Regions from separate parts of the Streptomyces sp. NPDC007945 genome, predicted to be linked through region 1. Evidence: riboswitches for the same ligand, from Rfam matches in the RefSeq annotation. Region 1 holds a riboswitch; each other region holds the start of a gene.
The links. Region 1 has a riboswitch for cobalamin ahead of ACFZCF_RS07500 (ribonucleoside-diphosphate reductase subunit alpha). Riboswitches for the same ligand answer to the same signal wherever they lie in the genome.
Positions count from the first base shown of each region.

Region 1 (6,788 bases):
CTTCGTCCTCACCATGGACAAGACGGTCGCCATCAACTTCCAGCTCCTCGGCGGCATCTGGATCCTCCAGACCTTCCCCGCCCTGGTCGGCGGCCTGTTCACCCGCTGGTTCCACCGCTGGGCGCTGCTCGCCGGCTGGGCCGTCGGCATGGTGTACGGAACGATCGCCGCGTACAACGTGTCGACGCCGAAGCAGAAGCACTTCGGCGGCTCCTCCGCCGAGATCCCCGGCATCGGCGAGATCGGCTACATCGGCCTCACCGCCTTCGTGCTCAACGTCGTGGTCACGGTCGTCCTCACCTTCGTCCTCAAGGCCGTCAAGGCCCCCGAGGGCGTCGACGAGACCTCGCCGTCGGACTACACGGCCGACGCCGGCGACGCCGGCGTCCGTCCCCTCCCGAAGGTCGGCGCCGGCCACTGAGCCGTCCCGCCCCTCCCGCAGGCCGCCCGCCTCCCAGGCCGGGCGGCCTGCCGCGTCCCCACCACCGAAGGGCCCCCATGCGACCGCGGACCACTCCCCCGCAGCTGCTCCTCCTCGCCGTCGGCCTGGCCGCGCTCACCGGCTGCGGCACCGTGACGGCCGCCGACCCGCCCGCCCCCGACCGCGCCGCCCTGGAGGCCCGCGCCCGGTACGCCCAGACCCGCGTCGAGCACGTCTACGTCACCGAGGCCGAGGGCTACGCGCCGGCGCTCCAGTCCGCCGTCGTCGCCGGCGACGACGGCTTCCGGATCGTGTACGTGAACAAGGACGGCGGCAGCGTCACGCTCAGCGCCGAACGGCGGCCCTTCCGCGCCGAGGAGTGCGTGGCCGGCCCCCCGGACGGCGACGGCTGCGAGACCGAGGGCGACGGCTGGTACCGCCGCACCGGCGACCGGCACGCCTACCTGCGCAACGAGAACGGCCTGCGCGTCGAGGTCGCCGCCCCGCTCGCCGTCCCCCGCGACCTGCTGAAGCGGGCCGCCGCGAAGGCCCACCGGGCCGACGACGCCGAACTCGACGCCGTCCTGCCGAAGTCCACCGGGCCGGACGGCCCGGTGGAGCGCGGTGACCTGCCGCCGGTCGGCGACGGGGCGCCCGACAACTCGGTGGGCGTCGGCGGCTGAGCACGGCACACTGCGGGCATGGACTTCACGATCAGGGCCGTACGGCCGGAGGAGTACGAGGAGGTCGGCGAGCTCACCGCCCGCGCCTACCTCGACGACGGGCACCTCACCTTCGGGGAGGACGACGACTACCTCCCGCTGATGCGGGACGTCGCCCGGCGGGCCGCCGAGGCCGAGGTGCTGGTCGCCGCGGACCACGACGGGACGGTACTCGGCGCGGTCACCTTCACGGCTGGCGGCGGGGAGTGGGCGGACATCGCCGGCCCCGGCGAGGCCGAGTTCCGGCTCCTCGCGGTGGCGCGCCCCGCCCGCGGCCGGGGCGTCGGCGAGGCGCTCGTGCGGACCTGCGTCGACCGGGCGCGGTCCCTCGACGGCTGCGTCCGGCTGGTGCTCTCCACCCAGGACCGGATGACGACCGCCCACCGGATCTACCGCCGCCTGGGCTTCGTCCGGGTCCCCGAGCGGGACTGGTCCCCGGTGCCCGGCCTTTCGCCCCTGTGGGCGTTCTCCCTGGACATCTGAACGACGGGACACAACATGTGGGGGGTGCCGAGAGGGGCGCCCCCCACATGTATGCTCGACCTCGCTGTCGCCGCAGGGGAATCCGGTGCGAATCCGGAACTGTCCCGCAACGGTGTACTCCGTGCGCTTTCGTGCGGAGGGAGTCCGATGACCTGCCGACGGTGCGCCCGGTCCGTCCGTTCCGGGTGCCGACGACGTCCGGGCCTCGCGGAATGGGCCGGTGGACGCGGGCGCTTCCGCGCGTGCGGAGGCCTGCCCGCCCGCCTCCCGCCGCCCTGACCCGGGCCGAGCGAGGGAGAGCCCCCACGTGACCATCGCGCCTGCGGGTCCGTCAGCTGCCGAGGCCGCCGCGACCGACGGCCCCGGGACCGTACTGCTGCGGACCCTGACCGACCTCACCGCCGACCTCGCCGACACCGACCCCGGCCGGGTCGCCGCCGCCGCGCTGCGCGGCCGGCACGCCGGCTCGGACGAGGCGGAGCTGCGCGAACTGGCCACCGAGGCGGCGGCCGGACTCATCTCCGAGGACCCCGCCTACTCCCGGCTCGCCGCCCGCCTGCTCACCCGCACCATCGCCGAGGAGGCCGTCTCCCAGGGCGCCGTCTCCTTCTCGGCCTCGGTCGCCACCGGCCACCGCGAGGGCCTGATCGCCGACCGCACCGCCGCCTTCACGGCCCTGCACGCGGACCGCCTGGACGCGCTCGTCGACCCGGCCGCCGACGACCGCTTCGGCTACTTCGGCCTGCGGACCCTGTACTCGCGCTACCTGCTGCGCCACCCGATCACCCGCAAGGTCATCGAGACCCCGCAGCACTTCATGCTCCGGGTCGCCGCGGGCCTCGCCGAGGACGACAGCGTCCGCGCCCTGGACGAGGTGGCGGCGCTGTACGGCCTGATGAGCCGCCTGGACTACCTGCCGTCCTCGCCCACGCTCTTCAACTCCGGCACCCGTCACCCGCAGATGTCCTCCTGCTACCTCCTGGACTCCCCGCAGGACGAGCTGGACTCGATCTACGACCGCTACCACCAGGTCGCCCGCCTGTCGAAGCACGCCGGCGGCATCGGCCTGTCGTACTCCCGGATCCGCTCGCGCGGTTCGCTGATCCGCGGCACCAACGGCCACTCCAACGGCATCGTGCCCTTCCTGAAGACGCTGGACGCCTCGGTCGCCGCCGTGAACCAGGGCGGCCGCCGCAAGGGCGCCGCCGCCGTCTACCTGGAGACCTGGCACGCGGACATCGAGGAGTTCCTGGAGCTCCGCGACAACACCGGCGAGGACGCCCGCCGCACCCACAACCTGAACCTCGCCCACTGGATCCCGGACGAGTTCATGCGCCGGGTGAACGCGGACGCCGAGTGGTCGCTCTTCTCCCCCGCCGACGTCCCCGAGCTGGTCGACCTGTGGGGCGAGGAGTTCGACGCCGCCTACCGCGCCGCCGAGGCGAAGGGCCTGGCCCGCCGCACGATCCCGGCCCGCGACCTGTACGGCCGGATGATGCGGACCCTGGCGCAGACCGGCAACGGCTGGATGACCTTCAAGGACGCCTCGAACAGGACGGCCAACCAGACCGCCGAGCCCGGCGCGGTCGTCCACTCCTCCAACCTCTGCACCGAGATCATCGAGGTGACGAACGACGGCGAGACGGCCGTCTGCAACCTCGGCTCGATCAACCTGGGCGCCTTCGTCCACCCCGAGATCCAGGGCATCGACTGGGCCCGCCTGGACGACACGGTCCGCACCGCCGTCACCTTCCTCGACCGGGTCGTCGACATCAACTTCTACCCGACCGAGCAGGCCGGGAGGTCCAACGCCGAGTGGCGCCCGGTGGGCCTGGGCGCGATGGGCCTCCAGGACGTCTTCTTCAAGCTGCGGCTGCCCTTCGACTCCCCCGAGGCGAAGGCGCTGTCCGCGAAGATCGCCGAGCGGATCATGCTGGCGGCCTACGAGGCCTCCGCGGACCTCGCGGAGCGCAGCGGCCCGCTGCCGGCCTGGGAGCGGACCCGTACCGCCCGGGGCGTGCTGCACCCGGACCACTACGACGTCGAGCTCGCCTGGCCGGAGCGCTGGGCGGCGCTGCGCGAGCGGATCGCCGCGGTCGGCATGCGCAACTCCCTCCTCCTCGCCATCGCCCCGACGGCGACCATCGCCTCGATCGCCGGCGTCTACGAGTGCATCGAGCCGCAGGTCTCCAACCTCTTCAAGCGCGAGACGCTCTCCGGCGAGTTCCTCCAGGTCAACTCGTACCTCGTCCAGGAGCTGAAGCGGCTCGGCGTCTGGGACGCGCAGACCCGCGAGGCGCTGCGCGAGTCCAACGGCTCCGTGCAGGGCTTCTCCTGGGTGCCGGCCGAGGTCCGCGAGCTGTACCGGACGGCGTGGGAGATCCCGCAGCGCGGCCTGATCGACATGGCCGCGGACCGCACGCCCTTCCTCGACCAGTCCCAGTCCCTGAACCTCTTCATGGAGACGCCGACCATCGGCAAGCTGTCGTCGATGTACGCGTACGCCTGGAAGCGCGGCCTGAAGACCACGTACTACCTGCGCTCGCGCCCGGCGACGAGGATCGCCCGCGCCGCCCAGGCGTCCGCGACCACCACCGCCCCCCTCCCCGTCCAGCAGGTCGCCGACCCCGACGCGGTCGCCTGCTCCCTGGAGAACCCCGAGTCCTGCGAGGCCTGCCAGTGATGACCACCCGTACGCACAACCTCCTGGACCCGGGCTTCGAGCTGACGCTCCGCCCGATGCGCTACCCCGACTTCTACGAGCGCTACCGGGACGCCATCAAGAACACCTGGACCGTCGAGGAGGTCGACCTCCACTCGGACGTCGCCGACCTCGCCAAGCTCACCCCGGGCGAGCAGCACATGATCGGCCGCCTCGTCGCGTTCTTCGCGACCGGCGACTCGATCGTGGCGAACAACCTGGTGCTGACGCTCTACAAGCACATCAACTCTCCGGAGGCGCGCCTCTACCTGAGCCGCCAGCTCTTCGAGGAGGCCGTGCACGTCCAGTTCTACCTGACCCTCCTGGACACGTACCTGCCCGATCCGGAGGACCGCGCGGCGGCGTTCGCGGCGGTGGAGAACATCCCGTCCATCCGTGAGAAGGCGCAGTTCTGCTTCCGCTGGATGGACTCGGTGGAGAAGATCGACCGGCTGGAGACGCGGGCGGACCGCCGCCGCTTCCTCCTCAACCTGATCTGCTTCGCCGCCTGCATCGAGGGCCTGTTCTTCTACGGGGCCTTCGCCTACGTGTACTGGTTCCGCTCTCGCGGCCTGCTGCACGGCCTGGCGACCGGCACCAACTGGGTGTTCCGTGACGAGACCATGCACATGAACTTCGCGTTCGAGGTCGTGGACACGGTCCGCGAGGAGGAGCCGGAGCTCTTCGACGACGAGCTGCGGCAGCAGGTCACGGACATGCTGAAGGAGGCCGTCGAGGCGGAGCTCCAGTTCGGCCGCGACCTGTGCGGCGACGGTCTGCCCGGCATGAACACCGAGTCCATGCGCGAGTACCTCCAGTGCGTCGCCGACCAGCGCCTGGTCCGCCTCGGCTTCGCCCCGGTCTACGGCTCCGAGAACCCGTTCTCCTTCATGGAGCTCCAGGGCGTCCAGGAACTCACCAACTTCTTCGAGCGCCGCCCCTCCGCCTACCAGGTGGCGGTCGAGGGCACGGTCGACCTGGACGAGGACTTCTGAGTCGTCGGTCGTACGCCGAAGGGCCCCGCACGCGTGGAGTGCGGGGCCCTTCGGCGTGGCGGCGCAGGGTCAGTCGTTGGCGACGACCGGGTAGCGCGGGGTGCCCTCTTCCATCTGGCGCAGCGCGTCCTTGCGGTCGCGCTTGGAGAGCTTGTCGATGTAGAGGAAGCCGTAGAGGTGGTCCGTCTCGTGCTGGAGGCAGCGGGCGAAGTAGCCGGTGCCCCGGACCTTGATGGGGTTGCCCAGCAGGTCCTGGCCGTGGACCTCGGCGAAGTCCGGGCGGGCCAGCTCCGCGTAGGCGGTGGGGACCGAGAGGCAGCCCTCGTTGGAGTCGTCGAGGTGGCGGCGGTCGGCCGGCAGCTCCTGGAGCACGGGGTTGACCACGTGGCCGGTGTGGCGGACGCCGTCGTCGTCGGGGCAGTCGTAGACGAAGACCTTGAGGCCGACGCCGATCTGGTTGGCGGCGAGGCCGACGCCCTCGGCGGTCTTCTGGCTGGCGAACATGTCGTCGACCAGGGCGGCCAGTTCGGGGCCGAACTCGGTGACGTCCGCGCACTCGTGGTGCAGCACCGGGTTGCCGACGACCGTGATGGGACGGGAGGTGCCCCGCTCGCGGTGGGCGAGCTCCCGCGCCTCGCAGTCCTCGGTGTCCACGATGTAGCCGTCGTCGTCCAGGGCGTAGCCCGTGAAGATCTGCTCGCCCGTGTCCTGCTGCGCCATGTGCCGCCGCGCCTTCCTGAAAACCCGATTCCGTCGAGGACAGCCTACGGGGCCGGGGCGGAAGGCTCAGCAGACCTCTTCGAGATCGCGCCATTCCCGGCTGTCGGGGCTGTCGGCGACCCAGCCGTCGAGGAGTCCGCGGACGAGGTCGGCCGGGGCGGCGATGCCGCACTCGCGCTCGGGCACCCACAGCTCGCCGGGCGTGCGGTGGCCGAGCGGTCCGGGGTGGCCGGGCTCACTGTGGTCGTGCGGGTCGACGTGGTCGCCCTCGCCCTCGGCGCTGGGCATGGTCGACTCGGAGCAGGCGCGGCACAGGAGCCGTACCGACGAGGACCAGTCCTCGGCGGCGAAGCCCGCTTCGGCGGCGAGCTGCTCCAGGGCGTCCCGGTCGGCCTCGGTAGCGGCCTCCAGGAGGACGACCCAGGTGGGGACGGGGGACGGCGCCCACAGCTCGATCTCGTCGAAGACCGGGTAGGAGGGGCCGGCGGTGGTGGTCCGCTCGCCGTTGGGGACGCCGTCGTGGAGGACGACCTCGCCCCAGCGGCGGCCGGAGGACGGCAGCGGGATGGAGAGGACCTCGATGCGGGCCGGGTCGAGCCGACGGCCCCAGACGACCTCGGCCTCGCCCTCGGGCGAGAGCCGCACGGCGGCGCTGCCGAGTTCCATGCCGGCGGGCTCGCCGGTGGCGGAGGAGGCGCCGGGCACCTTCAGGCCGTACGCCTGCCAGGCACGGCGGGCGAGCGGCC
Region 1 is NZ_JBIBJV010000002.1:486,454-493,241, forward strand. Features, by position in the region: gene mctP (monocarboxylate uptake permease MctP) at 1-421, shown strand, start outside; gene ACFZCF_RS07490 (hypothetical protein) at 499-1,104, shown strand; gene ACFZCF_RS07495 (GNAT family N-acetyltransferase) at 1,123-1,626, shown strand; cobalamin riboswitch at 1,661-1,801, shown strand; gene ACFZCF_RS07500 (ribonucleoside-diphosphate reductase subunit alpha) at 1,934-4,309, shown strand; gene ACFZCF_RS07505 (ribonucleotide-diphosphate reductase subunit beta) at 4,309-5,322, shown strand; gene def (peptide deformylase) at 5,392-6,042, opposite strand; gene ACFZCF_RS07515 (hypothetical protein) at 6,109-6,788, opposite strand, start outside.

Region 2 (6,788 bases), on a different contig from region 1:
CTCATCGTCACCCACGACCCGGTGGAGGCGGTGTCGCTCGCCGACCGGGTCCTCGTCCTGGACGGGGGCCGGGCCCTCCAGGACGCCGTTCCCGCCGAGGTCACCCGTCACCCCCGCTCGCCCTGGGTGGCGCGGATGCTGGGCCGCAACGCCTGGCCGGGCACGGCGGACGCGGAGGGGGTCGTCCTCGACGGCGGCGGCTTCCTCGTCGCGGCGGATCCGCCGCCGCCCGGTACGCCGGCGCTCGCGATCGTCGCCCCCGAGGCGGTGTCCGTGCACCGCGAGAAGCCCGCGGGCAGCCCCCGCAACGTCTGGCCCGGCACCGTACGCGAGATCACCGGCAGCGGCAGCCGCCTCCGGGTCCTCGTCACCTCGGCCGAGGCGCCGGACCTCGTCGCCGAGATCACCCCGGGGGCCGCCGCCGAACTCGGCCTCGCCGAGGGGGTTCCGGTGTGGACGAGCGTGAAGGCCACGGAGACGACCGTCGTGCCCCTCTGAGGGGCCGGGGGCCCCGCGGCGTGCCCTCCGGATCGGGCCCGGTCCCCGGAGGGCCCGCCCTACGCGTCGGGGAGTTCGGCGCGGACGCGGCGGGAGGGGCTGAAGGCGTAGAGGTCGAGGACGCCCGGGGGGTCGGCGAGGCCGGGGCCGCCGGCCGCTATCCAGTCGGCGATGTCCTGGGCGGCGTCCGCGTCGTTGACGAGGCCGAGCCAGACCGGGCGGCCGCCCGCCGCCCGGCCGGCGGCGGAGGGCTGGACGACGACGACGTTGGCCTGCTCGCAGGAGTCCAGGCAGCCGGTGACCCGGACCTTGGCGCCGTCCGGCACGGCACTGCGCAGGGCCGCGAGCTGGGCGGCGTGGTCGACACCGGGGATCTTGGGGGTGCCGCAGCAGCAGCCGCGGCACACGGTGACCGTGCAGGTGGCGGACGCGCCCGCGACGGCTGTCCTGCGCTTGTCGGTGCGGCGGCTCATCACGTCTCCTGGTGGGGGGTCGGGCGGGATCGGCGCCAGGCGCCGTCGGCGAGCAGGCGCAGGCCGTTGAGCCCGACGAGGACGGTGGAGCCTTCGTGGCCGGCGACGCCGAGGGGCAGGGGCAGCGTACCGACGAGGTCCCAGACCGCCAGCACGGCGATGAACGTTCCCGCGACGACGAGGTTCTGGATCACGAGCGCGCGGGCCCTGCGGGACAGGTTCACCACGGTGGGGATGGTCGCGAGTTCGTCACGTACGACGACGGCGTCGGCGGTCTCCAGGGCGAGGTCGGAGCCCGCCCGGCCCATGGCGATGCCGATGTGGGCGGCGGCGAGTGCGGGGGCGTCGTTGACGCCGTCCCCGACGACGAGGACCTTGGCACCCGCGTCGCGCAGCTCGTGGACGGCGGCGACCTTGTCCTGGGGCAGCAGCCCCGCCCGTACGTCGGTGATGCCGACCTCGGCGGCGAGGCGGGCGGCGGCGCGCGGGTTGTCGCCGGTGACCAGCACCGGTGCGCGACCGGTCAGTTCGGCGAGGGCGCGGGTGGCGGTGGCGGCCTCGGGGCGGAGCCGGTCGGCGATGCCGAGGACTCCGACCGGGAGCCCGTCGACGGTGACCACGACGGCGGTGTGTCCCTCCGCCTCCAGGCCGTCGGCGAGGACGGCGGCCGGGTGCGCGGGGTCGTCGAGGAGGCGGGCGGGGCTGCCGACGGCGACGACGCGGCCGTCCACGGTGGCGCTGACGCCCGTGCCGGGGGTGGAGGCGAAGCCCTCGGCCGGCGGCGTCTCGAGGCCACGCGCGCGGGCCGCTTCGACGACGGCGCGGGCGAGGGGGTGCTCGCTCGGGTGCTCGGCCGCCGCGGCGGCACCGAGGACGCCGTCGGCGTCGAGGCCGGCGCCCGCCAGGGGGTGGACGCCGGTGACGCGGGGGGTGCCTTCGGTGAGGGTGCCGGTCTTGTCCAGGGCCACCGCGTCGATCTGCCCGAGGCGTTCCATGACCACGGCCGACTTCACCAGGACGCCGTGGCGGCCGGCGTTGGCCATGGCGGAGAGGAGCGGGGGCATGGTGGCGAGGACGACGGCGCACGGTGAGGCGACGATCATGAAGGTCATGGCCCGGAGCAGGGTGGACCGGAGGTCGGAGCCGAGCAGCAGCGGGACCGTGAAGACCAGCAGGGTGACGGCGACCATGGCGAGGCTGTAGCGCTGTTCGACCTTCTCGATGAAGAGTTGGGTCGGCGCCTTGGTCTCGGCGGCCTCCTCGACCATCGCGACGATCCGGGCGATCACCGATTCCGACGGGTCGCGTTCGACCCGCACGCGCAGGGCGCCGGAGCCGTTCAGGGTGCCGGCGAAGACCTCGTCGCCGGGCCGCTTGGCCGCGGGCAGCGGTTCGCCGGTGATGGTGGCCTGGTCGACGTCGCTCGCGCCGTCCAGGACCCGGCCGTCGGCGCCGATCCGCTCGCCGGGCCGGACGAGGACGAGGTCGCCGACGGCGAGGGAGCCGGCCGGGACGACCTCCTCCGTGCCGTCGGCCGCGATCCGCGTCGCCGTCTCCGGTGCCAAGTCGAGCAGACCGCGCACGGAGTCCGCGGTCCGGGCGGTGGCGACGGCCTCCAGCGCGCCGGAGGTGGCGAAGATGACGATGAGCAGCGCGCCGTCGAGGATCTGACCGATGGCGGCGGCGCCGAGCGCGGCCACCACCATCAGGAGGTCCACGTCGAGGGTCCGCTCCCTGAGCGCCTTCAGGCCCTCCCAGCCGGGCTCCCAGCCGCCGGTGGCGTACGTGGCCGCGAACAGCGGGCCCCACAACCAGGCCGGGGCGTCCAGCAGGTACGCCGGGAGCGCGGCGAGGAAGCACAGCAGGGCGGCGAGCGCCCAGCGGACCTCGGGCAGTGCCAGGAGGCGGGTGCGTCGGCGGGGCGGTACGCGGTCCGCGGGCGAGGGGGCGACGGGGGTGGGCGGCCCGGGGCTCTGCAGGACGGAGGACATGGCGAAGCAACCCTTCACGGGGGCCGGCGGGACGACAGGCCCACCATACAGGAACACATGAATAGGTCTTCAGGTGTCGTCCGTATCATGGTCCCATGGGCCACGGACCGATTGCCACCAGCACCACGCGCGAACGCCTCGACGCGGTCGGCGCCACCGACGTCGCCGCGACGCTCCAGGCCCTCGCCACGCCCTCGCGGCTGTACATCCTGGCGCGCCTGCGCGAAGGCCCTTCGTCGGTCGGCGAGTTGGCGACGGCCGTCGGCATGGAGCCCTCCGCCTGCTCCCACCAACTGCGCCTGCTGCGCAACCTCGGCCTGGTGACCGGCGAGCGCCACGGCCGCTCGATCGTCTACGCCCTCTACGACAACCACGTCGCCGAACTCCTCGACCAGGCGCTGCACCACGTCGAGCACCTGCGCCTCGGCGTCCGCGACCTGCCCGCCGAACTCGACGCGTCGGCCGCCGGGACCCCGGCGGGCGCGGACGCGGGCGGCGCCGCGCGCGGGTAGTCCGCCGAGGGGAGCAAGATCGGGCCGTGGTAGTTTGCCGAGGCCAGTCGAACCTCTGCACGTATCCACGCGGTACGCGCACGGGTCAGGGAATCCGGTGGGAATCCGGAACTGACGCGCAGCGGTGAGGGTGACGGGCGGGACATCGGCCACTGGGCCCCGAGGGGGTCTGGGAAGGCGTTCCGTCCGGACGACCCCGAGTCCGAAGACCTGCTGGCGGCCCGGGCGGCGATCGTACGGCGTCCGGGAAGCACCGTACATCAGGCTCCGCGCATGAGCCGTGACGCAGAGGACCCTTCCCGTGCCCTTCGCACCTCCCGCCCGCACACCCCGGCCTTCCCGTTCGCTCCGTTCCCTCCGTCCCTTCCGCTCCCGCCGCGCCCGGGCCGCCGCGCCGCTCCTGGCCGGTGCCGTGCTCCTCGCCGGCTGCGGCGCCGGCGGGACGGCCTCGCCCGGCCCGTCCGGAGCGAAGGGGTCGGACTCCGCCGGGTACCCCGTCCGCCTCGACAACTGCGGACAGCGCGTCGAGGTCGCCGCCCCGCCGCGCCGGGCCGTCGCCCTCGACCAGGGATCGGCCGAGATCCTGCTCTCCCTCGGCCTCGCCGACCGGATGGCGGGCACCGCCACCTGGACGGACCCCGTGCTCAAGGGCCTGGAGAAGGCGAACGCGTCCGTGCCACGGCTCGCCGAGCGCTACCCGTCGTTCGAGAAGGTCCTCGACGCCGAACCCGACTTCGTCAGCGCCTCCTTCCTCTACACCCTGGGCAAGGGCGGTGTGGCGCCCCGCGAGCGGTTCACGAAGCTCGGCGTCCCCACGTACCTCTCCCCTGCCGACTGCGTCGGCAAGGACAACGGCGGGGACGGCGACGGCGTGCGGACCGAGCCCCTCACGATGGACGCCGTGTACGGCGAGGTCCGCGACCTGGCGAGGATCTTCGGCGTTCCGGAGCGCGGCGAGAAGCTCGTCGCGGAGCTCCGCGCCCGGGTGGCGAAGGCCAAGGCCGGCGCCGACTTCGGCGGCGCGTCCGTCCTGTACTGGTTCTCCGACTCGCAGGGGCCCTACATGGCCGGCTGCTGCGGCGCGCCCGGGATCATCAGCGGGACGCTCGGCGTGAAGAACGTCTTCGACGACACCAAGGAGGAGTGGCCCCAGATCAACTGGGAGACGGTCGTGGACCGCGACCCCGACGTGCTGGTCATCGCCGACCTGACCCGCCAGGCGCAGTCGGCCGAGAGCGCCGCCAAGAAGATCGAGTTCCTGGAGTCGCACCCGGTCACCCGGAACATGACCGCGGTCAGGAAGAAGCGGTACGTGATCCTCAGCGGCCAGGCCATGAACCCCACCATCCGCACCGTGGAAGGCATCGAGCAGCTGGCCGCCGCCCTGCGCGCGCACGGGCTCGCCACGTGACCCCGGCACGGTCCTCCCGCGCGCTCACGCCGCTCGCCGGGGCCGCCGGGACCGCCCTCCTCTGCCTCTCGGTCGCGCTCGCCGTCACCCTCGGCCCGGCCGACATCCGAGTCGCCGACGCCTGGTCCGTCGTCGCCGCGCACCTCGGCGGGGAACCGTCCGGCCTGAGCGCGATCCGCGAGGGCATCGTCTGGGAGCTGCGGCTGCCCCGCACCCTCCTCGCGGCCGTGTGCGGGGCCGGACTCGCCGTCTGCGGGGCGGTGATGCAGTCGCTGCTGCGCAATCCGCTCGCCGACCCGTTCGTCCTCGGCGTCTCCTCCGGCGCGTCGACCGGAGCGGTCGCGGTGGTCGTCCTCGGCGCCGGCGGCGGCCTGGTCTCCGTCACCGGCGGCGCCTTCCTGGGCGCGGTCTGCTCCTTCGCCCTGGTCCTGCTGCTGAGCCACACCCTGGGCGGGTCGACGGACCGCGTCGTCCTCGCGGGGGTCGCGGCCATGCAGCTCTTCTCCGCCCTGACCTCCTTCGTCGTGATGACCGCCGCCGACGCCGAGACCACCCGCGGCGTCCTCTTCTGGCTGCTGGGCTCGCTCAGCGGGGCGGACTGGACCGACGTCGCGGCGTGCGCGGCCGTGCTCGCCGGCGCGCTCCTCGTGTGCGGCGGACACGCCCGTACCCTCGACGCCTTCGCGTTCGGCGAGGACGCGGCGGCGACCCTCGGCGTGTCCGTGGCGCGGACCCGTCTCGTCCTCCTCTCCGTGACCGCCCTGCTGACCGCCGTCCTGGTGTCCTCGGCGGGCGCGATCGGCTTCGTCGGCCTGGTCCTGCCGCACGCGGTCCGCGCCCTCACCGGCCCGGGGCACGCCCGGTTGCTGCCGCTGGCCGCGCTCGCCGGTGCCGTGTTCCTCGTCTGGGCCGACACGCTCGCCCGCACGGTCCTCGACCCGCAGGAGGTACCGGTCGGCGTGGTCACCTCGCTGATCGGCGTCCCCGCGTTCGTCCTCGTCCTGTACCGCACCCGGAGCGCCCGATGACCGCCACGCCGTCGGCCCGTACGACTCCCGTCGACACCGGCACCGGGCTCCGCGCCGAGCGGATCTCCCGCACGGCCGGGGGCGCGCTCGTCCTGGACGGCGTGACGCTGGCGCCGCGCCCGGGCACGCTCACCGGGCTGCTCGGTCCGAACGGCTCGGGGAAGTCCACCCTCCTGCGGGTCCTGGCGGGCGTCCTGGCGCCGGACGCCGGGATCGTGACCCTGGACGGCGCGCCGCTCGCCGCCGTGCCGCGCCGCGCCCTGGCCCGGCGGGTCGCGGTCGTCGAGCAGCACGCCGACACCCAGGTCGACCTCACCGTGGCCGAAGCCGTGCGCCTCGGCCGGGTCCCGCACCGCAGGGCCTGGTCGCCCGCGACGGCCGCCGACGAGGAGGCCGTACGGTCCGCCCTGGCCCGCACCGGCCTCACCCACCGGGCCCACCGCACCTGGCGGACCCTGTCCGGCGGGGAGCGGCAGCGCGTCCAGATCGCCCGCGCCCTCGCGCAGGAACCGCGGGAACTGCTGCTCGACGAGCCGACGAACCACCTCGACATCCAGCACCAGCTGGACCTCCTGGCCCTCGTCTCCGCCCTGCCGCTGACCTGCGTGGTGGCCCTGCACGACCTCAACCTCGCCGCGATGCACTGCGACCACCTGGTGGTGCTGCGCGAGGGGCGCGTCGTGGCGGCCGGACCGGTCCGCGAGGTCCTCACCGAGCGGCTCGTCGCGGAGGTCTACGGCGTCCGGGCCGCCGTCACCCACCCCGGCCCTGACGGCCGCCCCCACATCCGGTTCCTCGGCACGGCACACCGGGACGACTGACGGCCGGTGGCCCGTTCGCGCCCTGCCGGGGCGGGCCGCCGAGATCCTGACGCG
Region 2 is NZ_JBIBJV010000005.1:476,760-483,547, forward strand. Features, by position in the region: gene ACFZCF_RS19190 (ABC transporter permease) at 1-498, shown strand, start outside; gene ACFZCF_RS19195 ((2Fe-2S) ferredoxin domain-containing protein) at 558-971, opposite strand; gene ACFZCF_RS19200 (heavy metal translocating P-type ATPase) at 971-2,962, opposite strand; gene ACFZCF_RS19205 (ArsR/SmtB family transcription factor) at 3,058-3,474, shown strand; cobalamin riboswitch at 3,562-3,686, shown strand; gene ACFZCF_RS19210 (ABC transporter substrate-binding protein) at 3,875-4,885, shown strand; gene ACFZCF_RS19215 (FecCD family ABC transporter permease) at 4,882-5,913, shown strand; gene ACFZCF_RS19220 (ABC transporter ATP-binding protein) at 5,910-6,734, shown strand.
Region 2: another riboswitch for cobalamin. It lies ahead of ACFZCF_RS19210 (ABC transporter substrate-binding protein); the one in region 1 lies ahead of ACFZCF_RS07500 (ribonucleoside-diphosphate reductase subunit alpha).

Region 3 (6,788 bases), on a different contig from region 1:
TGATGGTCTCGGCCCGGCCGGCGGCGGCCTTGTTCACGAAGGCGGGGTCGGCGAGGAAGGGGCGGGCGAGCGACACGAGGTCGGCGCGGCCGTCGGCGAGGATCTCCTCGGCGACGTCCGGGGTGTTGATGCGGTTGGAGGTGACGAGCGGCACGGACACCGAGCCCATCAGCTTCTTCGTCACCCAGGTGTAGGCGCCGCGCGGCACGGAGGTGGCGATGGTGGGGATGCGGGCCTCGTGCCAGCCGATGCCGGTGTTGATGATGGTGGCGCCGGCCGACTCGATCTCCTGGGCGAGCCGGACGACCTCCTCCAGGGTGGAGCCGCCGGGGACGAGGTCCAGCATGGAGAGCCGGTAGACGATGATGAAGTCGGTGCCGACCCGCTCGCGGATCCGGCGCACGATCTCCAGCGGGAAGCGGACCCGGTTCTCGTAGGAGCCGCCCCAGCGGTCCGTGCGGTGGTTGGTGGCGGCGGCGATGAACTCGTTGATGAGGTAGCCCTCGGAGCCCATGACCTCGACGCCGTCGTAGCCGGCCTCCCGGGCGAGCTCGGCGCAGCGGGCGTAGTCCTCGACGGTCTGCTCGACCTCGGCGTCGGTCAGCTCGTTGGGCACGAAGGGGCTGATGGGCGCCTGGATCGGGCTCGGCGCCACCAGGGCGGGGTGGTAGGCGTAACGGCCGAAGTGCAGGATCTGCATCGCGATCCGGCCGCCCTCGGCGTGCACGGCGTCGGTGATCAGCCGGTGCTCGGCCACCTCCTCGGCGGTGGTGAGCTTGGCGCCGCCGTCCCAGGGCCGGCCGGCCTCGTTGGGCGCGATGCCGCCGGTGACGATGAGGCCGGCGCCGCCGCGCGCCCGCTCGGCGTAGAAGGCCGCCATCCGCTCGAAGCCGTGCTCGGTCTCCTCCAGGCCGACGTGCATCGACCCCATGATCACCCGGTTGGGCAGGGTGGTGAAGCCGAGGTCGAGCGGGCTGAGCAGATGCGGGTACGGGGTCGTCGCGGTCACGGGGCGCCTCCTCGCGCAGGGATCGTCGGATCCTGTTGTAGGCGACCCGGCACGAGTTTTGCAACTAGTTGCAGAAGGATCGGGGTGTGATGGTTACTACTCGGTAGAAGGTGGCCGGAAGCCGACGTGATGTGCTCGGTCGATGAGGAAGGCCCCTCGCGGCGGCGCCCGCCGACGACGAGGCACCCCAGCCGACCGCCGAGGTTCTTCGCCGACGGCGCGTCGATCCCCTCCAGCAGGTGCGCCGCGCACTCCCTCGCGCCCACGCGCGAGGGGCCGTCGGGCCGCCGGTCGTCCGGCAGGCAGGAGGGCGCGCCGCCCGGCGAGCCGGGCACCCGGCGCCGCTTCCCGAACCGCTCGCCCGGCTCCCGCACCCGGCCGGACCGGACCACGCCGTACGTGTCGGGCCGAGGCCGCCGTCGGCCTCCTGGTCCTCGGGGCCGAGCGTCACCGTCTCGGGGCGGGCCGACCGCCGAGGTGCGCGGCAGCAGCGTCGGCCCCGTCTCCGGGGCGGCCACCGGCGGCGCGGACCGGCGGGCCGGACCGCGTCCGCCCGCCGCCGGGGACGCTCAGCCCACCCCGTCCAGCAGCACGTCCAGCTCCTCCGCCGTCCGGGGCGCCGGTACGCCCTCCGGCAGCAGGCCCTGGGCCCGCAGCAGCCGGCCGACCGGCACCGCCCACGGGCGGCGCAGCCGGGCCGCGTCCAGCAGCGCGTCGTCCGCGAGGAGCTCCGCCGCCGGGCCGGTGCGCAGACCGGCGGGGGAGAGGACGGCCGCCTCGTCGGCCCAGCGCAGCGCCAGGTCCACGTCGTGCGTCGCCATGACCACCGTCGTGCCCGCCGCCCGCAGCCGCTCCAGGGTCTCCAGGAGCCGTTCCTGGCCGTGCGGGTCCAGGCCCGCCGTCGGCTCGTCCATGATCAGCACCCGGGGGCGCATGGCCACCGCGCCCGCGATCGCCGCCCGCTTCCGCTGCCCGTACGACAGCAGGTGCGTCGGCCGGTCCGCGAGCGCCGTGATGTCCAGCGCCTCCAGCGCCTCGGCCACCCGCAGCCGCACCTCGCGCTCCGGCAGCCCCAGGTTCATCGGCCCGAAGGACACGTCCTGCGCCACCGACGCGGCGAAGAGCTGGTCGTCCGGGTCCTGCACCACCAGCTGCACGGAGCTCCGCAGCCGGGTCAGGCCCTTCCGGTCGTACGCCACCTCCGCGCCGTCCAGGAGCAGCGCCCCGCTCCCGCACCGCAGCCCGCCGCTCAGCAGCCGCAGCAGCGTCGTCTTCCCCCCGCCGTTGCGCCCGAGCAGCGCCACCGCCCGCCCCTCGTGCACGGCGAAGCCGACGTCGGTGAGGACGGCGGGTCCGTCCTCGTACGCGAAACCCGCGCGGACCAACTCCACGACCGGGGTGGGGGCCGTCATGGCAGGAGTCCTTCCAGGACGAGGGTGAGGGCGACGAGCCCCGCGAGGAGGCCGCCCGTCGCCGCGAGGAACGGGCGGGAGACGGGCGCCTCGGGCAGCAGGACCCGCAGGGTGCCGTCGTAACCGCGCCCGGCGAGTCCGCTCTGGAGCCGCTGCGCCCGGTCGAAGGCCCGCACGAAGGAGGTCGCGCCGAGCCCCGCCAGCGAGCGCCACACCGCGGCCCGGGTCGTCGCCCCGAGCCGCGCGGCCTGCGCCTGGCGCACCTTGCCCTGCGCGTCGAGCAGCAGGAACACGATCCGGTACATCACCAGGGCCACGTCCACCACCGGAGCCGGCACCCCGGCGCGCACGAGCCGCGGCAGCACGTCCGACACCGGGGTGGTGAAGGCGAAGAGCAGCACGCCCAGCGAGGCCGAGGCCGTCCGCAGCAGCAGTTCCCCCGCGTGCGCCGGGCCGTCCGGCGCCCAGGCGACGAGACCGCCGGACCCGCCCACCGAGAACAGCAGCGGAACGGCACCGGTGACGCAGAAGCCCAGCGGGATCCGGAACGCCCGCCACAGCTGCCGGCCCGGCACACCGGCCGGCCCGAGCAGCACGGCGAGAGTGGCCGCCGCGACCAGGGGAGCCCCCGGCCAGGGCGGCAGGCACACCGCGCACAGGGTCAGGCCGAACCCGAGGACGGCCTTCTCCGCCGGATGGCGGCGGCGCCAGCGGCTGCTGTGCGCCGCCGCGTCGATCGGCAGCATCGGCGGCTACGCGTCCTTCTCCGCGCCCGTGGCGGGCGCGCCGCCGCCGCTCCGGGCCGCCGCCCGCTCCTCGCCCTGCCGCCGTCCGCGCCGCAGCCCGAAGTAGTAGGCGAGGACGCCGGCGCCGAGCGCCGCCTGGAGCGCGAACAGCGCCGACTCGATCTCACCGGACGGCGGTTCGTACAGTGGCGAGAACCACGGCTCGTAGTCCGGCTCGATCTCCGTGATCGCCGTCTCCGCCTCGGCGTCGGCACCGGTGAAGGGTTCCTCCTTGTGGTCGCCGAGCCCCAGCGCCAGCGGCAGCACGGCCAGCGCCGCGACCAGCAGGAGCAGCAGACCGTTGATCTTCGCGTTCCTGCTCATCACGCCGCCGCCTCCTCGCGCCGCTCCGCCGGCTTCGACGCGGCGAGCACGCCGAGCCGCAGCAGGTCGCCCTTGCTGGACTGGGTGAGCAGCCGCATCACCAGGACGGTCAGCAGCCCCTCGCTCACCGCGAGCGGGATCTGCGTCACCGCGAAGATCCCGCCGAACTTGGCGAGCGACCCCGCGACGCCGCTGCCCGGGTCGGGGAAGGCGAGGGCCAGCTGGACGCTGGTCACGCAGTAGGTGGAGAGGTCGGCGACGAACGCGCCGGCGAACACCGCCACCATCAGCGGCGCCCCGAACCGCCTGACCAGCAGGTACGTGCCGTATCCGGCCCACGGGCCGACGATCGCCATGGAGAAGACGTTGGCGCCGAGCGTGGTCAGCCCGCCGTGGGCGAGCAGCAGCGCCTGGAACAGCAGGGTGATCGTGCCGAGCACCGCCATGATCGGCGGCCGGAACAGGATGGCGCCGAGCCCCGTGCCCGTCGGGTGGGAGCAACTGCCCGTCACCGAGGGCAGTTTGAGGGCGGACAGGACGAACGTGAAGGCACCCGCGGCACCGAGCAGCAGGGTGGACTCGGGGTTGGCGCGCACCTCGCGGGTGAGCGCGCGGACGCCGTGGACGACGAACGGAGCCGACGCGACGCCCCAGGCGGCCGCGTGGACGGGGGGTAGATACCCCTCGGCGATATGCATGATCGGGAGACCCTCTCCAGCACCTCGTGGATGGACAACGCGCCCTGGCCGGTCTCCTGGCTGACGGTAGTGCCGCCCGACTCCGCCTTCCCACCCCGCGACGGTCTCCCGCGGCGGAGCAGTGGCTTCCCCGAGGGGATGGAGCCGGACCTCCCGATCACAGTGGCGAGGGCCGCACCGGTACTGCACCGGTTTCCCGAACACCAAGGCCCTGTGACATTAGTGTGTTGACCTGCTTCATCACAATGCGGGGTCGGTCACTCGCGCTCCGGAGCACCGACCCCGCCGCCCCCGCTCGGCCCCTCCCCGCACGCCCCGACGGCCCCAGCCGGTCGGCGCCGGGCGCTCAGGTCTTGCGGTAGCCGTACGCCTCCGAGGCCGCGGCGGCGACCGCGTCGAGGTCGCCGCCCGCGCTCGCCGTCACCAGGGCGGCCACCGCGCCCTCGACGAAGGGGGCGTCCACGAGCCGGGCCCCCGCCGGGAGTTCGTCGCCCTCCGCGAGGAGCGCCTTCACCGTCAGGACCGCGCTGCCCAGGTCCACCAGGAGCGCCACGCCGGCGCCCGCGTCGACGGCCTTCGCCGCCGCGGTGATCAGCGCGGAGCTCGTACCCAGGCCGCCGCCGGGGAGGCCGCCGGCCGCCGCCACCGGCGCCAGGTCACCGCCGCCCGCGAGCCCGCGGGCCAGCTCCGCGACGGCGTCGGCGACGGCCGCGCTGTGCGAGACGAGCACGATCCCGACCCTGTCCCCGCTCATCCGGCCGCCACCTCCTCCAGGGCCGCGAACAGCAGAGCCGACGATGTCGCCCCCGGATCCTGGTGTCCGACCGAGCGTTCACCGAGATAGCCGGCCCGGCCCTTCCGGGCGCGCAGCGGCACCGTCGCGAGCGCGCCCGCCTCCGCCGCGGACCGCGCGGCCGCGAACGACTCGCGCAGCGACTCCGCGGCCGGGGTCAGCGCGTCCAGCATCGTCTTGTCGCCCGGGACCGCCCCGCCCAGCTGCCCGACCGCCGCGACCCCGGCCGCCAGCGCGTCCGCCAGCTCCGCCCGCGACACCTCGCCGGCCTCGCCGAGCGCCTTCCCGGCGCGCCGCAGCAACGTCCCGTACAACGGCCCCGATGCCCCGCCCACGGTCGCGATCAGCAGCCCGCCGGCGGTGACGAGGACCGCGCCCGGGGTCGCGGGCGGCTCCTTCGCCAGCGCGTCGGCCACGGCGGCGAACCCCCGCTTCAGATTGGCCCCGTGGTCCGCGTCGCCGATCGCCGCGTCCAGGTCGGTGAGCCGTCCGGCCTCCCGGGCCACGGCCGCCGCGACGCCCTCCATCCACCGCACCGCGAAAGCGGCGCCGTACGCCTCCGTGCTCGTCACCGGCTCACCGTCCCCAGCGCAGCGCGGGCGTGGCCACCGGCGCGTCCCACAACCGCAGCAGCTCCTCGTCGGCGGCGCACAGGGTGACCGAGCAGCCCGCCATGTCGAGCGAGGTCACGTAGTTCCCGACCAGCGTGCGCGCCACCGGCACCCGCCGGGCGTCCAGCACGCGCCGCACCTCCGCGTTGAACCCGTACAGCTCCAGGAGCGGCGTCCCGCCCATCCCGTTCACCAGCAGCAGCACCGGGTCCGAGGGCCGCAGGTCGTCCAGGACGGCGTCGACGGCGACCTCGGCGATCTCTCCCGCGGTCATCATCCCGCGCCGCTCCCGCCCCGGCTCCCCATGGATCCCGACCCCCAACTCCAGCTCGCCCGGCGGCAGATCGAAGGTGGGACCGCCCTTCGCGGGCGTGCTGCACGCACTCAGCGCCACCCCGAACGACCGCGACCGCGCCACCACCCGCCGCGCCAGGGCCTCCACCCGCTCCAGGGGCGCGCCCTCCTCGGCCGCCGCCCCGGCGATCTTCTCCACGAACAGCGTGGCCCCGGTCCCGCGCCGCCCCGCCGTGTACAGGCTGTCCGTCACGGCCACGTCGTCGTCCACGAGCACCTTGGCGACCTGGATGCCCTCGTCCTCGGCGAGCTCGGCGGCCATCTCGAAGTTCAGCACGTCCCCGGTGTAGTTCTTCACCACGAACAACACCCCGGCACCGCTGTCCACGGCCGCCGCCGCCCGCACCATCTGCGTCGGCACCGGCGACGTGAACACCTCTCCGGGGCAGGCCCCGTCCAGCATCCCCGGCCCCACGAACCCCGCGTGCAACGGCTCGTGTCCCGACCCGCCCCCGGAGACCAGCGCCACCTTCCCGGCCACCGGCGCGTCCCGCCGCACCACCACCCGCTGCTCGACGTCCACGGTCAACTCCGGATGAGCCGCGGCAAGCCCCCGCAGCCCATCGGCCACCACGGTCTCCGGCACATTGATCAGCATCTTCACGCGTACCTCCTGGCGGTCGTCGGACGGGCGAGCGAGCCGGGCGTCTTCGAGCGGGCGCGACACGGCTCGATTATCGACGCGGAGGTGCGAGCGCGCACCGGTGCGCACCGGCCGGTGTCGGCGGGTGCGACCGTGGGACAGCCGTCCGAGGGGCATCGCCGACAGGGACGGCCGGGCGTGCGGCCGACGGCCGGGGCG
Region 3 is NZ_JBIBJV010000005.1:507,577-514,364, reverse strand. Features, by position in the region: gene ACFZCF_RS19340 (FAD-dependent oxidoreductase) at 1-1,009, opposite strand, end outside; gene ACFZCF_RS19335 (ATP-binding cassette domain-containing protein) at 1,579-2,421, opposite strand; gene cbiQ (cobalt ECF transporter T component CbiQ) at 2,418-3,167, opposite strand; gene ACFZCF_RS19325 (energy-coupling factor ABC transporter substrate-binding protein) at 3,174-3,530, opposite strand; gene ACFZCF_RS19320 (energy-coupling factor ABC transporter permease) at 3,530-4,228, opposite strand; cobalamin riboswitch at 4,257-4,479, opposite strand; gene ACFZCF_RS19315 (PTS-dependent dihydroxyacetone kinase phosphotransferase subunit DhaM) at 4,575-4,982, opposite strand; gene dhaL (dihydroxyacetone kinase subunit DhaL) at 4,979-5,548, opposite strand; gene dhaK (dihydroxyacetone kinase subunit DhaK) at 5,598-6,590, opposite strand.
Region 3: another riboswitch for cobalamin. It lies ahead of ACFZCF_RS19320 (energy-coupling factor ABC transporter permease); the one in region 1 lies ahead of ACFZCF_RS07500 (ribonucleoside-diphosphate reductase subunit alpha).

Region 4 (6,788 bases), on a different contig from region 1:
CCACCGCGTCGACGTGCTCGTCACGAAGGACTCGGGCGGCGCCGCGACCGCGCCCAAGCTCACCGCCGCCCGCGAGGCGGGCATCCCGGTCGTCGTCGTCCGCCGCCCGCCGGTCCCGGAGGGCGTCACCACGGCCGCCGACCCGGAACGGGCGGCGGAGTGGGCCCTGTCCCGCTGACCGGAGGTCCTCCGCCGTCGGGTGCCCGACGGCGGAGGACCCGGGGCGGTCAGCCGTAGCGCCTCGGGGTCCAGGCGATCGTGCGGCCGTCGCCGCGTTCGACCGCGCGGGTCTGGGAGGAGCCGATCAGCAGGAGGGTGCGCATGTCGACCTCGGAGGGGTCCAGGGTCTTCAGGGTGAGGACGCGGACGGACTGCTCCGGGCCGCCGACGTCGCGGGCGACGACGACGGGGGTGTCGGGGGAGCGGAGCTCCAGGAGGAGGTCGCGGGCCGCCGCCACCTGGTGGGTGCGGGACCTGGACCCCGGGTTGTAGAGGGCGAGGACCAGGTCGGCGTCGGCGGCGGCGCGGAGCCGGGCCGCGATGACGTCCCAGGGCTTGAGGCGGTCCGAGAGGGAGATCGTCGCGTAGTCGTGGCCGAGCGGGGCGCCGGCCGCGGCGGCGGCGGCGTTCGCGGCGGTCACCCCGGGCAGGACCCGTACGGGCACGTCCGCGTACGCCGGCTCGCAGGCGACCTCCAGGACGGCCGTCGCCATGGCGAAGACGCCGGGGTCGCCGCCCGAGACGACCGCGACGTGGTGGCCGCGGCGGGCCAGGTCGAGGGCGAACTCGGCCCGCTCCGACTCGACCTTGTTGTCGGAGCCGTGCCGGATCTGGCCGGGGCGCAGGACCGGGACCCGGTCGAGGTAGGTGGTGTAGCCGACGAGCACGTCGGCGTTGACGAGCGCGCCGCGCGACTCGGGCGTCAGCCAGGGGGCACCGGCCGGACCGGTGCCGACGACGGTGACCTCGCCCGTCTCCCGCACGGGGTTGGGCCGGTCGACGCGGGAGGGCAGCACGGCGACCGAGAAGTACGGGACCGTCGACGGGTCCACGTCCGCCAGCCGCTCCGTCCGCTCGCCCGCCATGAACGCCCGCTCCACGTAGTGCGCGTCCTCCAGGCGGCCGGCCCGCTCCAGGGCGCGCCGCACGGCGGGGAAGGTGCGGCCGAGCTTCATCACGACCGCCGAGTCGGTGCCCGCGAGGCGGGCCGTCAGCTCGTCCTCCGGCAGGGTGCCGGGGATGATCGTGAGGACCTCCTCGGCCTCGCACAGCGGCTCGCCGAGCCGGGCGGCGGCGGCGCTGACGGAGGTGACGCCGGGGATGACGGTGGTGTCGTACCGGTCCGCGAGCCGCTTGTGCATGTGCTGGTAGGAGCCGTAGAACAGCGGGTCGCCCTCGGCGAGGACGGCGACCGTGCGGCCCGCGTCGAGGTGGGCGGCGAGCCGGGCCGCGGCCTCCTCGTAGAAGTCGTCGAGCGCGCCCCGGTAACCGCCGGGGTGGTCGGTGGTCTCCACGGTGAGCGGGTACACGAGCCGCTCCTCGACGTGGTCCTCGCGGATGTGCCCGGCGGCGATGGAGCGCGCTATCGAACGGCCGTGGCGGGCCGAGTGGTAGGCGATGACGTCGGCCTCGGCGATCGCCTTCACGGCGGCGAGGGTGAGCAGTTCGGGGTCGCCGGGGCCGAGGCCGACGCCGTACAGCTTGCCGGTCACGGTGCTCATGCCTGGATCTCCGGTTCGTGCGCGAGGGCGTTGAGGGCGGCGGCGGTGATGGCGCTGCCGCCGCGCCGGCCGCGGACCACCAGGTAGTCGAGGCCGAGCTCGTTGGCGGCGAGGGCGTCCTTGGACTCGGCGGCGCCGATGAAGCCGACGGGGATGCCGAGGACGGCGGCCGGCTTCGGCGCGCCCTTCGCGATCATCTCCAGGAGGTGGAAGAGGGCGGTGGGGGCGTTGCCGATGGCGACGACGGAGCCTTCGAGGCGGTCCCGCCACAGTTCGAGGGCGGCGGCCGAGCGGGTGGTGCCCAGTTCGGCGGCGAGCGCCGGCACGGCCGGGTCGGAGAGCGCGCACAGCACCTCGTTGTCGGCGGGCAGCCGCTTGCGGGTGACGCCGGAGGCGACCATCTGCGCGTCGCAGAGGATGGGGGCGCCGGCCCGCAGGGCGGTGCGGGCGCTCGCGACGACCCCGGGGGAGTACGCGATGTCCCGGACGAGGTCCGTCATGCCGCAGGCGTGGATCATGCGGACGGCGACCGTGGCGAGGTCGCCGGGCAGCCCGCCGAGATCGGCCTCGGCGCGGATCGTGGCGAAGGAGCGGCGGTAGATCTCGGCGCCGTCCTTCTCGTACTCGTACATCCTCAGCTCTCCATCGGTTTCGTACGGGCCGCCGCGACGGCCTCGGCCAGGGCGGTACGGGGGACGGGGACGCCGTCCAGCAGATACGTGTCGGGGTCGAGGGCGGTGACCTCGATCCGGGCACCGTGCGGATGACCGCAGCGGCGCTCGCAGCCGGAGTAGTGCACGGGCAGCGGCCCGCCCGGCGCGCGCGCCGCGTCCGCCCGCACGTCGGCGAGGGACTTGGCGCAGCCGGGGGCGCCGGTGCAGGCGGTGACGCCGGTGCGGGGGTCGGCCGGGTCGGTGACCAGGCCGTGCGCGGCGAGCGCGGGGAGCCGGTCCGCGGACGGGCCCACCACGACGACCCCGCGCCACGGGGTGAGCCGCACCTCGTCCGCGCCCTCGGCGAGCGCCCGCAGCCGGCCGGCGGTCAGCCGGCCGAGGGGGGCGAGGACGTGCAGGGCGCGGTCGCCGAGCGGGCCGGGTGCGGGCGGGAGCGGGGCCGGGGGAGGGGAGAAGGAGGGTACGGGCTCCGCGCCGATCCCCGCCCTGGCCAGGGCACCGGCCCAGTCCGGACGCTGCCCGGCCGGGAGTTCGCGCGGTCGCCAGGCCCCGTTCCCGGCGGCCTCGGCGGTGTCCAGGAAGGCGAGCGCGCAGACGAGGGCGGCGGAGACGGCGGGGACCGCTCCGGTTCCGGCGGCGGTGCCGGTCTCGCCGGCGGGCGCGGCTCCGGCGCGGCCCGGGGCCGGGGGCGCGGCGGGCAGGCGGAAGGTCTCCGTGCCCGCCGTCAGGAGCACGGCGCCGTCCGATGCTGCGATCAAGGTCACATCGCCGCCGAGGCCGGCGACGTCGCCGCGGCCGTCGTCGAGGGCGAAGAGGAAGCGGCCGGAGAGGGCCGCCGCGCGCGGCTCCGCGCAGAGCGCGGCGTCCAGGGCGCGGGCCCACAACTGCACGTCGGCGTGGCCGAGTCCGTCGAGTCCGGCGGCCGGGGAGGCGACGATGTTCCGGACCCGCTCGTGGGTGGGGGAGGGCAGCAGGCCCGCGTCGGCGAGGAGCGCGGCGAGACCGGCGCCGCAGCCGTCGCGCAGGCCGCGCAGCTCGGCGTTGCCGCGCGAGGTGACGGAGAGGCACCCGTCGCCCATCCGCTCCGCCGCGTCGGCCAGGACACTCACCTGACGTGACGTCAATCGACCTGCGGGCAGGCGGAGTCGGGCGAGGAGCCCGTCGGCGGCGGCGTGCAGCCGGAGCGCCCCCGGGCACGCGTCGCCACGGTCCCTTATCGGCGCTTCGCCCGGTTCGGGCGGGGTGGTCGGGGTCGGCGGCATGGCGGCGAGCATACCCACGGGGAACCGGGCGGCCGCCGAGTGTGATCCGGCCGACTCTCCGGCCCCCTCCGGCCCGCCGACGGCACGCTTTACTATGCAGATCGGCATGGGGTCCCAGGACCCCGGGGAGGAAGCCCGGTGAGATTCCGGCGCGGTCCCGCCACTGTGAGCCCGTACCGGCGACGGCACGGGTGAGTCAGGAACTCCTGCCGTCCATCGACCACCCGGGGCGCGGACAACCCCGAGGAAGGCCCGAGCCCCGCCATGCTCCTGCTGCTGTCGCACTCCGACACCGACCTGCTCAGCGCCCGTGCGGCCGGAGGGCCGGTGGAGTACCGCTTCGCCAACCCCTCCCGGCTGCCGCTCGCCGACCTCCCCGGCCTCCTCGACGGCGCCGAGCTCGTCGTCGTCCGCCTCCTCGGCGGCGTCCGCTCCTGGGAGGAGGGCCTCGACGCGGTCCTCGCCACCGGGAAGCCGGTCGTCGTCCTCAGCGGCGAACAGGCACCCGACGCCCAGCTGATGGCCGCCTCCACCGTGCCGATCGGCGTCGCCACCGAGGCGCACGCCTACCTCGCGCACGGCGGCCCCGCCAACCTGGAGCAGCTGGCCCGCTTCCTCTCCGACACCGTCCTCCTCACCGGCCACGGCTTCGAGGCCCCCGCCGCCGCCCCCACCTGGGGCCCGCTGGAGCGCACCGCCCGCGTCACCGAGGGCCCGACGGTCGCCGTGCTCTACTACCGCGCCCACCACATGAGCGGGAACACCGCCTTCGTCGGCGCGCTCTGCGACGCGATCGAGGACGCCGGGGCCCGCGCCCTCCCGCTGTACGTGGCCTCGCTGCGCGCCCCGGAGGAGGAGCTGCTCGCCCGGCTCCGCGGGGCCGACGCCATCGTCACCACCGTCCTCGCCGCCGGCGGCACCAAGCCGGCCGCCGCGCAGGCCGGCGGGGACGAGGAGGCCTGGGACGCGGGCGCGCTCGCCGCGCTCGACGTGCCGGTGCTGCAGGCGCTGTGCCTGACCGGTTCGCGCGCCGCCTGGGAGGAGAACGACGAGGGACTGTCGCCGCTCGACGCGGCCAGCCAGGTCGCCGTCCCCGAGTTCGACGGCCGGCTCATCACCGTCCCGTTCTCCTTCAAGGAGATCGACGCCGACGGCCTGCCCGCGTACGTCGCCGACGCCGAGCGCGCCGCCCGCGTCGCCGGCATCGCCGTCCGCCACGCCCGCCTCCGGCACATCCCGAACGCCGAGAAGAGGCTGGCGCTCGTCCTCTCCGCGTACCCGACCAAGCACTCCCGCATCGGCAACGCCGTCGGCCTCGCCACCCCCGCCTCCGCCGTCGCCCTGCTGCGCCGGCTGATCGAGGAGGGGTACGACTTCGGGCCCGAGGCCGACCTCCCGGGCCTGGTCTCCGGTGACGGCGACGAGCTGATCCACGCCCTCATCGAGGCCGGCGGCCACGACCAGGACTGGCTCACCGAGGAGCAGCTGGCGAAGAACCCGGTCCGCATCCCGGCCGCCGACTACAAGCGCTGGTACGCCGAACTCCCGGCCGAGCTGCGCGAGAAGGTCGAGGAGCACTGGGGCCCGGCGCCCGGCGAGATGTTCCTCGACCGGTCGCGGAACCCGGAGGGCGACATCGTGCTCGCCGCGCTGCGGCGCGGGAACCTCCTCGTCCTCATCCAGCCGCCGCGCGGCTTCGGCGAGAACCCGATCGCGATCTACCACGACCCCGACCTGCCGCCCTCCCACCACTACCTGGCCGCCTACCGCTGGATCGCGGCCCGCGCGGAGGACGGCGGCTTCGGCGCCGACGCGATGGTGCACCTCGGCAAGCACGGCAACCTGGAGTGGCTGCCGGGCAAGAACGCCGGCCTGTCCGCCGCCTGCGGCCCCGACGCGGCCCTCGGCGACCTGCCGCTGGTCTACCCGTTCCTCGTCAACGACCCGGGCGAGGGCACCCAGGCCAAGCGCCGCGTCCACGCCACCCTCGTCGACCACCTCGTGCCGCCGATGGCCCGCGCCGACTCGTACGGCGACATCGCACGCCTGGAGCAGCTCCTCGACGAGTACGCGCAGATCTCCTCCATGGACCCGGCGAAGCTCCCGGCGATCCGCGCCCAGATCTGGACCCTCATCCAGGCCGCCAGGCTCGACCACGACCTCGGCCTGCAGGAGCGCCCGGAGGACGACGGCTTCGACGACTTCCTGCTGCACGTCGACGGCTGGCTGTGCGAGGTCAAGGACGCCCAGATCCGCGACGGCCTGCACGTCCTCGGCGGCGCGCCCACCGGCCCCGAGCGGGTCAACCTGGTCCTCTCCATCCTCCGCGCCCGCCAGATCTGGGGCGGCACGCAGGCGCTGCCCGGTCTGCGGGAGGCGCTCGGCCTGGACGAGTCGGCCGCCACCCGCACGACCGCCGACGAGGCAGAGGCCAAGGCCCGCGAGCTCGTCGAGGCGATGGAGGCCGCCGGCTGGACGGTGGACGCGGTCCCCGCGGTGGCCGCCGCGTACGGCTCCGAGGTCCACGACGTGCTCCGCTTCGCCTGCGAGCAGGTCGTGCCGCGCCTCGCCGCCACCACCGACGAGCTGACCCACGCCGTGCACGCCCTGAACGGCGGCTTCGTGCCCGCCGGCCCGTCCGGGTCGCCGCTGCGCGGCCTGGTCAACGTGCTGCCGACCGGCCGGAACTTCTACTCCGTCGACCCCAAGGCGGTGCCGTCCCGGCTCGCCTGGGAGACCGGCCAGGCGCTCGCCGACTCGCTGCTGACCCGCTACCGCGAGGACAACGGCGAGTGGCCGACCTCGGTGGGCCTCTCCCTGTGGGGGACGAGCGCGATGCGCACCGCCGGCGACGACGTCGCCGAGGCGCTGGCCCTGCTGGGCGTCCGCCCGCTGTGGGACGAGGCCTCGCGCCGCGTCAACGGCCTGGAGCCGATCCCCCTGGAGGAGCTGGGCCGCCCGCGCGTCGACGTGACGCTGCGCATCTCCGGCTTCTTCCGCGACGCGTTCCCGCACGTCATCGGCCTCCTCGACGACGCCGTCCGGCTGGTCGCGGGCCTCGACGAGCCCGCCGACGCCAACTACGTCCGCGCGCACGCCCAGGCCGACCTCGCCGAGCACGGCGACGAGCG
Region 4 is NZ_JBIBJV010000003.1:413,425-420,212, forward strand. Features, by position in the region: gene ACFZCF_RS12670 (cobalt-precorrin-6A reductase) at 1-178, shown strand, start outside; gene ACFZCF_RS12675 (precorrin-2 C(20)-methyltransferase) at 228-1,721, opposite strand; gene ACFZCF_RS12680 (precorrin-8X methylmutase) at 1,718-2,353, opposite strand; gene ACFZCF_RS12685 (cobalamin biosynthesis protein CobG) at 2,356-3,669, opposite strand; cobalamin riboswitch at 3,757-3,882, shown strand; gene cobN (cobaltochelatase subunit CobN) at 3,922-6,788, shown strand, end outside.
Region 4: another riboswitch for cobalamin. It lies ahead of cobN (cobaltochelatase subunit CobN); the one in region 1 lies ahead of ACFZCF_RS07500 (ribonucleoside-diphosphate reductase subunit alpha).